3 regions of the Arthrobacter sp. Soil_C_60 genome follow, and region 3 is predicted to be linked to each of the others. Evidence: riboswitches for the same ligand, from Rfam matches in the RefSeq annotation. Region 3 holds a riboswitch; each other region holds the start of a gene.
What was found. A riboswitch is a leader RNA that binds a small molecule or an ion and turns the genes downstream of it on or off. The one in region 3 is predicted to bind S-adenosylmethionine.
Positions count from the first base shown of each region.

Region 1: another riboswitch for S-adenosylmethionine. It lies ahead of AC3A4M_RS20115 (OsmC family protein); the one in region 3 lies ahead of AC3A4M_RS07825 (MFS transporter).
Region 2: another riboswitch for S-adenosylmethionine. It lies ahead of AC3A4M_RS16940 (DUF1737 domain-containing protein); the one in region 3 lies ahead of AC3A4M_RS07825 (MFS transporter).

Region 1 covers NZ_JBDGKM010000013.1:15,326-19,990, reverse strand. The annotation lists gene AC3A4M_RS20130 (DNA alkylation repair protein) at 1-332, shown strand, start outside; gene AC3A4M_RS20125 (hypothetical protein) at 456-755, shown strand; gene AC3A4M_RS20120 (FMN-binding glutamate synthase family protein) at 841-2,562, shown strand; SAM riboswitch class IV at 2,708-2,823, shown strand; gene AC3A4M_RS20115 (OsmC family protein) at 2,860-3,399, shown strand; gene AC3A4M_RS20110 (DUF1918 domain-containing protein) at 3,462-3,647, shown strand; gene AC3A4M_RS20105 (APC family permease) at 3,884-4,665, shown strand, end outside.
Region 2 covers NZ_JBDGKM010000009.1:37,609-42,273, forward strand. The annotation lists gene cls (cardiolipin synthase) at 1-1,407, opposite strand, end outside; gene AC3A4M_RS16935 (aminodeoxychorismate lyase) at 1,563-2,435, shown strand; SAM riboswitch class IV at 2,568-2,682, shown strand; gene AC3A4M_RS16940 (DUF1737 domain-containing protein) at 2,693-2,914, shown strand; gene AC3A4M_RS16945 (rhodanese-like domain-containing protein) at 2,911-3,276, shown strand; gene AC3A4M_RS16950 (O-succinylhomoserine sulfhydrylase) at 3,280-4,524, shown strand; gene AC3A4M_RS16955 (energy-coupling factor transporter transmembrane component T family protein) at 4,647-4,665, opposite strand, start outside.
Region 3 covers NZ_JBDGKM010000003.1:215,743-220,407, reverse strand. The annotation lists gene AC3A4M_RS07830 (LLM class flavin-dependent oxidoreductase) at 1-883, opposite strand, end outside; gene AC3A4M_RS07825 (MFS transporter) at 931-2,277, opposite strand; SAM riboswitch class I at 2,371-2,537, opposite strand; gene AC3A4M_RS07820 (APC family permease) at 2,583-4,040, opposite strand; gene AC3A4M_RS07815 (acyl-CoA dehydrogenase family protein) at 4,037-4,665, opposite strand, start outside.

The sequences.
Region 1 (4,665 bases), on a different contig from region 3:
CGGTGAGCATCGCCGTGCCGGAACTGGACCGTATCGAGGTGCATTTGCCGGGCGAAATCGCGTTCACGGTTGCGGTCACCAACGACTCGCTGCACCCGGCGCGTCTGGCCGTGGACTATGTGGTCCATTACGTGAAGGCCAACGGAACGCTGGCCCCGAAGGTCTTCAAACTCGCAGTCGCGGAACTGGAACCGGGCGAGACCCGCCGGTTCAGGAAGATCCATGCCCTCCGGCCGATGACCACCCGGGTGCATTACGCCGGCCGCCACCTGCTCCAAGTGCAGGTGAACGGCCAACTATCGGCGGCGGCGGAGTTCGACGTCGTTATTTAGCGGCGGTAGGGGAGCGATGGCAGGAAATCGACGGAAACTGGCAGTTTTCCCGGCCATGGAATCCGGTATTCACGGCGTTGATGCTAAGACCAATCGCAATCCGTGAAGAAAGCAGGACCAGCCATGAGCCTCCAACCTCCGGAATACTGGCTGAAGATCCACAACGTCGAACTGCAGCAGCTGATGGCGCAGGCAGAGCGGACCCGCCAGCGCTCGCGGTACCAAGGGAATGGGACTGCCTTGCGGTCGCCGAGGAACCGGGCCAAGGCGCTGGTGCCCACCCGGCAGTCAGATCCGGCCAAGCCGCATGACAATCGGGCGCTGGCATGGTTCCACGGCTTAATGCCCCGGCTGAGGCGCGGAGGACTAGCGGCTCCGGCGCCGGCACCGGCTGGGCGGCAGCCAGCCGACTGCTGCGCCTGACTCCAGACGCCCCGGGTGTGCTCGGGAACCGGACGAATCCGCCGGACCCGTCCGGTTCCTCCGGCGTCGGTCGTAGACTCGGGTCATGGCACGCTTTTTGGTTTTTGTTGTTCTTGCGGTGCTGGGCTTTATTACCATCGTGGCCGCGTCGTTCGGTTCCGTTGGCTGGTGGGTGCTGGCCGCCGTCGTTGTTGCGCTCTTGGTGATCGGGATCTGGGATGTGGTCCAGACCAGGCACTCGATCCTGCGGAACTATCCAATCTTGGGACATATGCGCTACGTACTGGAATCCATCCGGCCGGAAATCCAGCAGTACTTTGTCGAGCGGAACGTGGACGGGAAGCCGTTCAACCGGGATGTGCGGTCGCTGGTGTATGCGCGGGCCAAGGGCGAGAACAGCCACAAGGCCTTCGGTACGGAACGCGAAGTGAACCAGATCGGCTACGAATACCTGATCCATTCCACCGCTCCGGTCGCGCCGCCCAAGCAGCATCCCCGGATACCGCTGGGCGGGCCTGATTGCAGGCAGCCCTACGACATTTCGCTGTTCAACGTCTCGTCCATGAGCTTCGGCTCGCTGTCGAAGAATGCCGTGCTCGCCATGAACAAGGGTGCGGCGCTGGGCGGCTTCGTGCAGGAAACCGGTGAAGGCGGCCTGACTAAGTACCACCTCGAATATGGGGCCGACCTGATCTGGGAAATAGGCTCCGGCTACTTCGGCGCGCGCGACAAGGACGGCCATTTCAGCCCCGAGGCCTTCATTCCGAAGGCGGCGCGCCCCGAGGTCAAGGGCATCAGCATCAAGCTCTCGCAGGGCGCCAAGCCCGGTCTGGGCGGGGTACTGCCAGGCGCGAAAGTCACCCCAGAGATCGCCGAAGCACGCGGGGTGGAGATGGGCGTCGACTGTGTGTCGCCTGCCAGCCACAGCGCCTTCGGCACGCCGCGGGAACTGATCCGTTTCGTCAAACAGCTGCGCGATCTCTCCGACGGCAAGCCCATCGGCTTCAAGCTGTGCGTGGGTTCGCGGGTGGACGTGCTCGCCATTTGCAAGGCGATGCTGGAGGAGAAAGTGACTCCGGATTTCATCGTGGTCGATGGGTCCGAAGGCGGTACCGGCGCGGCGCCGCTGGAGTACCAGGACAACGTGGGCACGCCGCTGACCGAGGGCTTGATGCTGGTGCATAACGCCCTGGTCGGCGTGGGACTGCGGGACCGCGTCCGCATTGCCGCCGCAGGGAAGGTCGCATCCGGCTCGGACATCGTCAAACGCCTGATCGAAGGCGCGGACTTCACGATGAGTGCGCGGACCATGATGATGGCCACCGGCTGCATCCAGGCGCAGAAATGCCACACCAACGAATGCCCGGTTGGCGTTGCCACGCAAAACCCGCGGCTGGTGCGGGCGCTCAACGTCGAGGACAAGGGCCAGCGCGTTTTCAACTACCAGAAGCTCACCGTGGACGAGAGCGTGCAGATCATGGCCTCGATGGGCTGCAAATCCCCGGACGAAGTCTCGCCGCGGATGCTTCGGCGCCGCGTAGACCATCTGACCACGCGCTCCTACGAGAGCATCTACAACTGGATGGAGCCGGGCGAACTGCTCAAGGATCCGCCCCGAGGCTGGAGCGAAGACTGGAATCTGGCCAACGCGGACTATTTCCGCGAACCGCCCAAGAAGCCCGCCGAGGACGAGCACAAGGCGGAGCCCGTGCCAGGCAGTCCGGAGTATGACAGGGCCCGCATTCCAGGTGACAAGCACCAGCCTGAAGGCCAGGTTGGCCGGCCGGAGGGCGAGCTGAGCCGCTAAAACAACGGCACAAACCGCGTACGACGCCGGCACCTGGGTTCCGTTTTTACGGAACCCAGGTGCCGGCGTCGTACTTCATGGCAGAAGTCCTCGTGTTACAAAACGGTTGAATGTACCGTGCTGCACCGGGCAGAATCGGACGCAGAATCAAGAGTTCCAACCTTCGGCCCTGGCCGGTTGGACGGCAACCCTCGTAGCTGTAGCGGGGTGCCCCAGGTGAAGATTCGACGCCGGCCCAAACGGGAGGCGTAAGTATGGCGCCCTGCTCCGGCGTGCGCCGACAGGAAGGATTCCACCATGACTGAAACAGCTCTCCGTGATCTGGCCGAAGACCGTGCCAACCGTTTGGATGAGGCAGGCGCTTTCTGGGCCGGCAAGATCGCCGAAGACACCGCCAACGCCAAGCTAACGTTCAAGGTGGCAGGCGAGGGAACCGGCCCGGTGGCCACACGTGTCACCGCCGGCAAACACGAGTTCTCCGTTGACGAACCGGCGGGCCTTGCAGGCGAAGATACGGCCGCGAGCCCGGTGGAGTATGCCTTGGGCGCGCTGGCTTCCTGCCAGGTGGTGGTCTACCGGCTGTACGCACACCAGTTGGGTATCCGGTTCGACGAGATCAGCATCGACGCCGAGGGCGATCTGGATGTGCAGGGCCTGTTCGGCGCCGATGAGAGCGTGCGCCCCGGGTTCAGCGCCGTGCGGTTGACCGTGAATATCAGCGGCCCCGAATCGCAGGAACGCTACGAGGAGCTGCGCCGGACAGTGGACGCGCACTGCCCGGTGCTGGACCTCTTCGCCAATCCCACCCCGGTCAGCGCCGAGGTCTTCAAGAAGTAGCCAAGGGTGCTATTCCCCTTCGGCGCGGTCCCTCGTACTCTAGGGCCAGGAGGTAATTCACGATGAAGGCATCGCCAGGCAACAGGATCATTGTCCGCGGCAGGACCGTTGAATCGTCCGACCGGCACGGGGAAATCGTCGAAGTCAGGGGAGACGACGGCGCTCCTCCGTACTTCGTGCGGTTCGACGACGGCCACGAGTCGGTGGTCTTCCCCGGTGGGGATTTCGTAGTCCAGCACAACCCCTAGCCGCGGGCGGCACAGCCCGCACACCAGCCGATAGTTGACTGAGGGCGGCAGCATGCTCATGCTGCCGCCCTCAGCGCTGTCCAGCGCCAGCCACGCACATGCCGCCGCAACATGGCGTTCAGGCCGAAACATCGTAGTAATGTCGTGCAGTTACTCTTGCCGCGATTGGCGCCACCCTCGTGCCGCCGGCAATCTCCCATGCCCGAACGGCATCTGAACGAGAAAGGGGCATCGGCGTGGCAGTATCACAACACGAATCCGAACCCTCATTGAAGAAAGTACTGGGACGTTTCGACGTCCTCGCCCTGGGCTTCGGGGCCATGATCGGCTTCGGCTGGGTGGTCCTGACCGGCGGCTGGCTGGAGTCCGCCGGAACCATGGGCTCGGTGACGGCCATGCTTGCGGGCGGCATCATCATGGGGGTGGTCGGACTAACTTATGCCGAGCTGTGTGCGGCGATGCCCAAGGCCGGCGGCGAGCATAACTACATCATGCGGGCGATGGGTCCGCGCCCGTCCTTCATCGGTTCCTGGGCCATCATCGGCGGCTACGTGACCATCGTGGCCTTCGAAGCGGTGGCGCTCCCGCGGACCGTCCAATATATCTTTCCCAACCTCAGCCAGATCAAGCTCTGGAACGTCGCCGGTTTCGACGTCCACCTGACGTGGGCGCTGGTTGGTGCCGTTGCCGCCGTCGTTATTACCTGGATCAACATCCGTGGTGTGAAGGAAGCCGGCATTGTGCAGACCTTCGTGGTGCTGTTCCTGCTGGCCATCGGCCTGGTCATGATCGCCGGCGCCTTCACCGGCGGCGAGGTCTCCAACATGGAGCCGTTCTTCAACGGCGGCATGACGGGCTTCTTCGCGGTGCTGGTGGTCGTGCCGTTCCTCTTCATCGGGTTCGACGTCATTCCGCAGTCCGCGGAGGAAGTGAACATCCCGGCCCGCCAGATTGGCCGGCTCGTGGTGGTCTCGGTCATCCTGGCCACCATTTGGTACGTGATGGTGGTGCTGACCAC
Region 2 (4,665 bases), on a different contig from region 3:
CTGAAGGGTCGCCGTCAGACGGGCCACGTTGTCGACGTAGCGCTCCCACCGGGTGCGCTGGCCCCACTCGTCCAGGGTGATCTCCCGGGAAACCTCGCGGTAGCTTTGCTGGATTTCGCGCATCTTGCCGACGATGTCGCCGCCGAGATGCATGACCGACACTTCCAGGTTCAACGAGAAGGAGCGCATGTCCATATTGCTGGAACCCAGGACGCCGACCTCGTCGTCCACGGTGAAGTGCTTCGCGTGCAGCACCAGCGGCTTCGGATACAGGTAGATGCGCACACCGGCTTCCAGCAGAGCCTGGTAATAGGAACGCTGGGCATGGTGGACCAGGAACTGATCCCCCTGTTCCGAGACGAAAAGTTCGACGTCGACACCGCGCTGCGCCGCCGTCGTAATCGCATAGAGCAGCGAATCATCCGGCACGAAGTACGGGCTGCAGATGGACAGCCGCTCCACTGCCGCGTAGATCAAGGTGTTGAACAAGCGCAGGTTGTTCTCCGTGGCGAAGCCCGGGCCGCTGGGAACCACCTGGCACGTCGTGGGGCCCGGCTCGCGGACCGGTGCCGGCGTGAACAGCTCGCTGCCGAGGGTGTCGTCCGTTTCGCTGGACCAGTCGGTAGCGAACACCACGTTGAGCGCGGTGACGATGGGACCTTCATAGCGGGCCATCAGCTCCACCCACTGCCGGCCGGTGCGCTCGCTGGAGGCGCGGTGGTAGCCAGGCTCGATCAGGTTCTGCGACCCGGTGAAGGCCACCCGTCCGTCCACTACGAGGATTTTGCGGTGGTTGCGCAGATCGATACGGCGCCATTGGCCCCGCACGGGCAGCAGCGGGAGCATGCGTTGCCACTCGATCCCGCTGCCCTGCAGCCAGCGTCGGAACTTCCGGTAGCCCTTGATCCGCATGGTGCCGAGATGGTCGAAGAGCAGTCGGACCCGGACACCGCGGGCCGCGGCCTCCTGCAGGGCCACGAAGAGCTCGTCGGTGACCTCGTCCTTGGCCATGATGTAGAACTGGATGTTGACGAATTCCTCCGCCTTGCGGACGGCGGCGGACATCGCGGCGATGGACCCCTCGTAGTCCGGATAGAGCTCCACGTGGTTGCTGTCCACCATCGGGAAAGAGCCGAGCGAGCGGTTCAGTTCGGCGGCCGAATGGACCCAGGCGGGTGCTTCGCGTTCGCTGCGCGGTTCTTCCATGTCCTGCGTAGCAGCCCAGACTTTCCGGTTGATCTCGGTCTGTTTGGCGATCCTGCGGTCCGAAAGCCGGAAACTGCCGAACATGAAGAACAGGGCCAGGCCGACCAGCGGAATGAAGAAGATGGCCAGCAGCCAAGCCATGGCGGTGGTGGGGCGGCGGTTGCCCGGCACAATGCCCAGCGCAGCGATCCGGATTCCCATGTCCAGTATCGAAGCCACCACGACAACCCAGTCCGGGAACGTGCCCAGACCCGCAAGCGACCACAACACGGCAGCGAACTCCTCCCTTTCCCGCCGGTCCACGGCGCTGTCCTTGTACAGCCTAATGTGCCCGCGCGGCAATCTATGCTGATCCCATGACAGTTTTGGTGTTTCTCGACCCTGCCCTGGAGAACGGGCGCATCGCCGACGCCACAAAGCCGCAGCTGATGGCGACCGATCTGGGCGCCACCCGCGGCGACGGCATTTTCGAATCCCTCCTGGCGGTGGACGGTATTCCCCGCAAGGTGCAGGCGCACCTGGACCGGCTCGCGTCCTCGGCCCGCATCATGGACCTGGACATCCCGCCGGCCGATGCCTGGGAGCGGGCCATCGCCACCGCCGTCGCCGAACATGCTCCCGTCGAAGAACTGGTGCTCAAACTGCTGGTCACGCGCGGCGAGGAGGGCGCGGGCCGCCCCACCGCGTGGGTGCAGGCCTCACTTCCCGGCTCCACCGGCAGGGACCAGCGGCAGGAGGGCCTCGACGTGCTGCTGCTGGACCGCGGCTACGACAGCAACATCGCCGAGCGCGCACCGTGGCTGCTGCTGGGCGCCAAGACCCTCTCCTACGCCGTGAACATGGCCGCCCTGCGCTACGCCAAGGCCAACGGCGCGGACGATGTCATCTTCACCTCCACCGACGGCCTGGTGCTGGAGGGCCCCACCTCTACCGTGCTGATGGCGACCGTGCGCGACGGCGTCCGGAAGCTCACCACGCCGCTGCTCGAAAACGGCATCCTGCCCGGCACCTCCCAGGGCGCCCTGTTCAACGCGGCCGCGGATGCCGGCTGGCAGTTGGGCTATGGGCCGCTGGAACCGCACCATCTGCTGGCGGCCGACGCGGTGTGGCTGGTCTCCAGCATCCGGCTGCTGGCACCGGTCAAGTCCATCGACGGCCAGGCCATCCCGGTGTCGCACGAGATGACGGAGGAACTGACGGCGCTGCTGGCCAAGGGCAGCCGGGACTAGGCCAAACGTTTCCGCGGCGGCGAGGGCTGCGGCCTTCCGTCGTCGTAAACCTACGTAACGGTTACCAATGATGACGACGGCGGCGCCCCGGCTTGGGTGCCGGGGACGGCGCCGTGCTACTTTCTTGAGCAGAGTAACGAGGTCCAGCGTCAAGCCCTGACTGTGCTGGCCGGCAACCCTCTTCACGGCGGGGTGCCTCAGGTGACTACTCGGCAGTGTTCATTTGGTTCATTTGCAAGCGTGATCAGGAGTACCCCATGCCCCCGTTGGAACAACCCGTCCAGTCCCCCGTTGACAATGCGGCGGGCAGCCCCCTGCCCTACCGGTTGCTGACCGGGCCGGACGACAGGTCCTTCTGCGCCCGGGTCAGCGCGGCGTTGGCGGAGGGCTACGAACTCTACGGCAACCCCTCGATTGCCTTCGACGGCGAACGCGTCATCGCCGCCCAGGCCGTGGTGCTGAAGGGACAGAGCGCATGAGCTACGCCGGAGACCTCACCGTGGAAGAAGCCGTGGAGAAGCTGCGCGGCGGTGCCGTCCTCGTGGACGTCCGCACCGAGACCGAATGGCAGCAGGTGGGCGTGCCCGTGACGAACGACGACGGCGCTCCCGCGCGCTTCATCGAGTGGAACCGGATTGACGGCAGCCGCAATGCCGGGTTCCTCAACGAACTGCAATCGCTGCGCGGCAAGGAGCTGCTCCTGATCTGCCGTTCGGGGCGGCGCTCCATCGATGCCGCTATCAGCGCCACCGCCGCCGGGCATACCGCGTACAACGTGCTGGGCGGCTTCGAGGCCGCCGGCGGCTGGCAGCAGAGCGATCTGCCTTGGAAGCGGGGCTAGCCGGTGGCGCCCCCGCAGTCTGCCGGCCCGGGGCCGGACCTGGCGGAACTGCTCGCCGGCTGGGACCCGCAGACGCGGGCAGTCCGCGGCGGTCTTGACCGCACGGGCTTCCAGGAAACCTCAGAGGCCTTGTTCCTGACGTCCGGCTACGTTTTCGATTCCGCCGAGGCAGCCGAAGCCTCTTTCAACGGCGAGGTGGATCGCTTCGTCTATTCCCGCTACGGCAACCCCACGGTCGCCGCCTTCCAGGAACGGCTCCGGCTGCTCGAGGGAGCCGAGGCCTGCTTCGCCACGGCCAGCGGCATGAGCGCCGTCTTCACCGCCCTGGGCGCCCTGCTCGCCGCCGGCGACCGGGTGGTGGCCGCGCGGAGCCTGTTCGGTTCCTGCTTCGTCATTCTCAACGAGATCCTGCCGCGCTGGGGCGTGGAGACGGTCTTCGTGGACGGGCATGACCTCGCCCAGTGGGAGCAGGCCCTCGCCACCCCTGCCGCTGCGGTCTTCTTCGAGTCGCCGTCCAACCCGCTGCAGGAGCTGGTGGACATCCGTGCGGTGGTGGACCTGGCGCACGCCGCCGGGGCGCAGGTGGTGGTGGACAATGTATTCGCCACCCCGCTGCTGCAGCAGGCAACGGAACTCGGTGCCGACGTCGTTGTTTATTCGGGTACCAAACACATGGACGGGCAGGGCCGCGTTCTTGGCGGCGCCGTGCTGGGCCGCGCGGATTTCATTAACGGCCCGGTCAAGCAGCTGATGCGCCACACCGGTCCCGCGCTGAGCCCGTTCAACGCCTGGACGCTGCTCAAGGGGCTGGAGACGATGTCCCTGCGCGTAAACTATTCCACCGCATCCGCCCTGGAGATCGCCCGCTGGCTGCAGACACAGCCGGCGGTGCGGCGCGTGGTCTACCCGTTCCTCGAATCGCATCCGCAGTACGAACTGGCGCGCCGCCAGATGAGCGGCGGCGGAACCGTGGTCACGTTTGAACTTGAGCCGGGTGCTGCGAACGGTTCGGATGCCAAGGCAGCCGCGTTCCGGCTGCTGAACTCGCTGACCACCGTGGATATCTCGAACAACCTCGGTGACGCCAAGTCCCTGATCACCCATCCGGCCACCACCACGCACCGCGCGATGGGACCGGACGGACGGGCCGCGATCGGGCTCGGCGACGGTTTTGTCCGGCTGTCCGTGGGGCTGGAAGCCACCGAGGACCTGCTCAAGGACCTGGACCGGGCACTGGCTGGCCCGTAGATCCAGGGAGTCGACGAAGGCCCGCACCTTGTTGCGCCCAGCCGCAATCGAGGAGACAGCTGCGGCCCTTCCCAGAGCTGAAAAGGGCCGCAGCTGACCAGTGGATCGCGGAGGAGCCCGGGTTAGCCGAAGATGAAGTTC
Region 3 (4,665 bases):
CGATAAAATGCAGCCCCTGGAAGAACTTCAGATCCTCGGCCCTGCGCCCGGCCGCAACCGTCTGGCTCCGCACGGCTGCGGTGTATGCGGCGGCGGCTTCGGGATGCGCCGCCAGCATGAAGGTCGCCTCGGCATTGGCGGCGCAGAACTCCTGTCCGCGGCCCGAGCTCCCGGCCTGGAACAGCACCGGGGTCCGCTGGGGCGACGGCGAGGACAGGTGCGGTCCGTCGATCGAGTACCGTTCGCCGCGGTGGTAGATCTTATGGACCTTCTCCGGATCCGCGTGAACTCCGGCCGCCTTGTCCTGGACCAGCGCGCCGTCGTCCCAGGAGCCTTCCCACAGTTTGTAGACCGCGGAGACGTACTCTTCGGCCCAGGCGTACCGGTCTTCGTGCGCGGCCAGACCGCTGCCGCCAAAGTTCCGGTGTGCATTCTCCAAGGCGCTGGTCACGATGTTCCAGGCTGCGCGACCATTGGAGATGTGGTCAAGGGTGGACATCTGCCGGGCGAACTGGAACGGATGGCTCTGGATCACCGACGAGGTCGCAGCCAGCCCGATCTCCCGGGTTGCCCCGGCCAGGGCACCCAGCAGGATGAGAGGATCATTGGCCGGCACCTGCAGGCCACGCCGGATGTGCGAGGCCCAGCCGCCGTCGTCGTCGCCGTAAAGGCCCACGACGTCGGCGAAGAACAGGGCGTCGAACTTCGCTTCTTCCAACTGCCGGGCCAGGTCCGTCCAGAGCTGCAGGTCATTGAAGCGGTGCTGCTGCGCCTGCGGGTGGCGCCATTGTCCGCCCATGATGTGGCTGTTGGTGTTCATGACGAAGGCGCTCAGCAGCAGGCGGGGTCGCCCCTGCGGGTAGCGCGTACTCTCGGTGGCCAAAACAGGCCCCTTTCTATGAAGCTGCGGTTGCCGGGTCCCGGCTCGGGTCAGGAAGCGGAGACGAGCTCCGGCTTCGTATCGGCCTGCTCGTTCCCGGACAACGGGCGGTCCTTCGTCTCGGGAGCCTTGAGCGTGGCGATGATGGTGATGGCTGAGACGCCGAGGAAGTACACGATGACCCAGACCGGATTCCCGCCGCCGGCTGCCAGCAAAGCCGTCGCCACCAGGGGTGCCAGGCCGCCGCCGAGTACCGAGCCGAGTTGGTAGCCGAGGGAGACCCCGCTGAACCGGACGCGTGTGCTGAACAGCTCGGAGAAGAACGCCGCCTGCGGACCGTACATGGCGTCATGTCCGACGTTCAGGCCGAACACCACGCCGAGGACGATCAGGAAGAACACCCCGCTGTCGAGCAGCCAGAAGAACGGGATGACGGCCACGGCGCTGCTGACTGCCCCGAAGAGGTAAACCCTGCGCCGGCCGATGACATCCGACAGCCAGCCCCACAGCGGGACGGTGACCAGGCCCAGCGCGGACGCGATCAGCACGGCGGCCAGGCCGGTATTGCGGTCCGTACCGGAGACCTGCGTCAGGTACGTCAGGATGAAGACGGTGTAAACGTAGTAGAAGGCGTTTTGCGCAATTCGGAGGCCGGTAGTGAGCACAACCTGCCGCGGGTGGGTCTTGATGCTCTCCAGCACCGGGCGGTCAGCAACCTTTTCCACCTGCTGTACACGCTTGAACTCTGCGCTGTCTTCAACGGACAACCGGATCACCAGTCCGACGGCGACCAGCAGCAGGCTGGCCACGAAGGGGATCCGCCAGCCCCAGGCCAGGAACTGTTCGTTGGTCATGGAGTTCTCCAGCACCAGCAGCACGCCCGTGGCCAGCAGCATGCCGGAGGTCGGCCCCAGCTGTGTGGCACTGCTGGTCAGCCCGCGGCGCTTCGGTTTGGCGTGCTCCACCGTCATCAGTGCCGCACCGGCCCATTCGGCCCCGTAGCCGATGCCCTGGAGAACACGCAGCAGCAGCAACAGTACGGGGGCGACCCAGCCGATCTGTGCGTAGATCGGCAGCAGACCGATGGCGGTGGTGGCCAGACCGGTCAGCAGCAGCGAGGCAACCAGCACGGTCTTGCGACCGATCCGGTCGCCGAAGTGGCCGCCGAGAATCCCGCCGACCGGACGGGCGACGAAGCCGACAGCGTAAGTGGCAAAGGCGGCGATGGTGCCGACCAGCGGTTCGGCCGGGGCGAAGAACAATGGCCCGAAAACGGTGGCCGCTGCGAGCCCGTACAGGACAAAGTCATAGCCTTCGATCGTCGTGCCGATGAAGCTGGCGACGGCGACCTTCGTAGTCATTTTCTTAGGCGGGGAAGGGTTTGCGGTGGTGCTCATTACTGTCTCTCCTTTGGCGTCAGCCGAGAAGATGCAGCGCACATCCGATCGGACCACGGCAGAAGGCAGTGGGAGGGACCGGTTGAGGCGCTTACTCCATCGGTCCTGGCAGTAGCACCCTACGGAACAGGTCTTACTGCGCTAGTTCGGCGCAGCCCTCGACAAGTTCCTTGTTATCAACGCGAATCCAGGGAGATTCGTCGTGACCAGGGTTGCTGCGGCGTCATAGAGCCAGGTCTCTCAGCCGCTCGGGATGGTTACAAGTTCATTCCACCGCAGTCCAACGGCGGCGTGAAATTCGTACGTCACACCGGGTAATCACCCGGCTGCTTTTCGCGCGCCCGCAACCGTTGCTGCCGGGAAGCGATGGCGGCGCCCGCTGCAAAACCCAGCAGGATAAGTACGACGACGGCGACCGCCAACGCAGTGCTGTTGCCGACCAGCGAGGGCAGGTTCTGCAGGATCAGCACCAGAATTCCCAGCAGGCCTACGAATCCGAGTGCCGGCGCGACGGACCGCCTCCAATCGATCACTGCTGTTTGCTGGCGCCGGAAGAACACGAGCACCGCCACGCTGGTCAATGTCATCAGCACCACTATCCCGAGGGAGGCGAAGCCGGCGAACCAGGTGTAGAACTGGACGATCGGGTCCCAGCCGGCGACAACAGCCGTCAGCAGGAACAGGGCTACTACCGCGTTGTCCACGATGGAAGCGAGATGCGGCGAGTTGTGCCGGGCATGCGTCCGTGCGAGCTTCCGCGAAAAGACGTCCCGTCCCGCCAGTTGGAAGAAATAGCGCGAACCAATGTTGTGGAAGGACAGGATGCAGGCGAAGAGGCTGGTGGCCAGCAGCACCTGGACGATGTGGCTGCCCGCCGTGCCCAGATAGAGTGCAGTAGTTTCGGACAGGAGGGTGCCGGGGGCATCCGTGGCTTTTTGTACGATCGGCCCATCTCCCCAGGCACTGATCAGCAGCCAGGTGGAGAGTGCGTAGAAGCCGCCCACTATGATCAAGGCCAGGTAGGTGGCCCGGGGAATTGTCTTGTCCGGATCGCGGGCTTCGTCGCGGAAGATCGCGGTGGCCTCGAAGCCGATGAAGCTGAGGATGGCGAACAGCAACGCGATGCCCGGGGCGCCGGACAGGACTGTGGACGGCGTGACGAATCCTGTTGACAGGCCCTCGGGGCCGCCCCCGCCGAAGACGATGAAGGCGTCAAGTACCAGGACGATAACCACTTCGGCCACCAGCAGGACGGCCAGCACCTTGCCGGAGACCTCGATGTTCCTGTGTCCCAGCCAGGCCACGGCCACCAACGCCGCCGCAGCCCAGAGCCACCAGGGCAGTTCCGGTCCGCCGTAGGCACGGACCACTTCGTCCACGGCTGGTGCGAACAGGCCATAGACCCCGGCTTCCAAGGCCAGGTAGGACAGCAGCGCCACGAACGCGCCGCCCAAACCCGCGCGTCGGCCCAGCCCCTTCTCGATGTAACTGTAGAAGGCACCGGCGGTGGGAACATGCGGCGTCATCGTGGTGAAGCCGACGGAGAACAGCAGGAGGATGCCCGTCGCAAGCAGGTAAATGAAGGGCAGTCCGGCCCCGTTGCCGCTGGCAATGGCCAACGGCACAGTGCCGCCAATGACCCCGAGCGGCGATGCGGCGGCCACCACGATCAAGACGATGCTTGCGACGCCGAGGCGGCCGGACAGGCGAGGAGCGCCGGTTTCTGTTTGCGAAGCAGCTTTCGCAGGGCTGGCAATGCTCACTTCGAGGCCTTAGCGTAATTCGCTTCTGCATTCGAGCCGGCAGCTTCCCGGCCAGCATCGGCGCCGGCGACACCAATGGTCCAGACGTAGGGCGGTTCCGTAGCGTTGACCTCCCAGTCGCCGACGATCCGCGACTTGTAAATGAACGGGTTGTGCGTGGCCACGGTGCGGGCATTGCGCCAGTGCCGGTCCAGCGCCTTGCCCGTGCTGGTCGAGGATGCACCCAGCACATTGAACAGGGCTCCCGCCGCGTCGGGCACCAGAGCGCTCAGCACAATCTGCGCCTGGCCGGATTCAAGTTCGACGGCGATGTTGGCCGCCTTTTCGGCGTCGTCGTTTTGCAATCTTGAAGCGAAGACCCGGTCGAGGCTCTGGGCCACGCGCAGGGTGGTGGCTTCCGCGGCGTAGGCCTTGGCGCTGATTTCGCCGACAACCTGCAGGATCTGGGCGTCGTTACGCACCAGCGGGGCGTTGCCGTGGCCGAAGACGCGCTTCCGCTCGCGGACGTTCGCGGCAACGTCGGTGACCACGGCCTTGGCGATGCCGGCCAGGCTGACCAGCAGGATGTGCTGGTACAGGGCCGTCTGGTAGGGGAAGCGGTCGGCGAAGGCCGAGACGTTGGCCG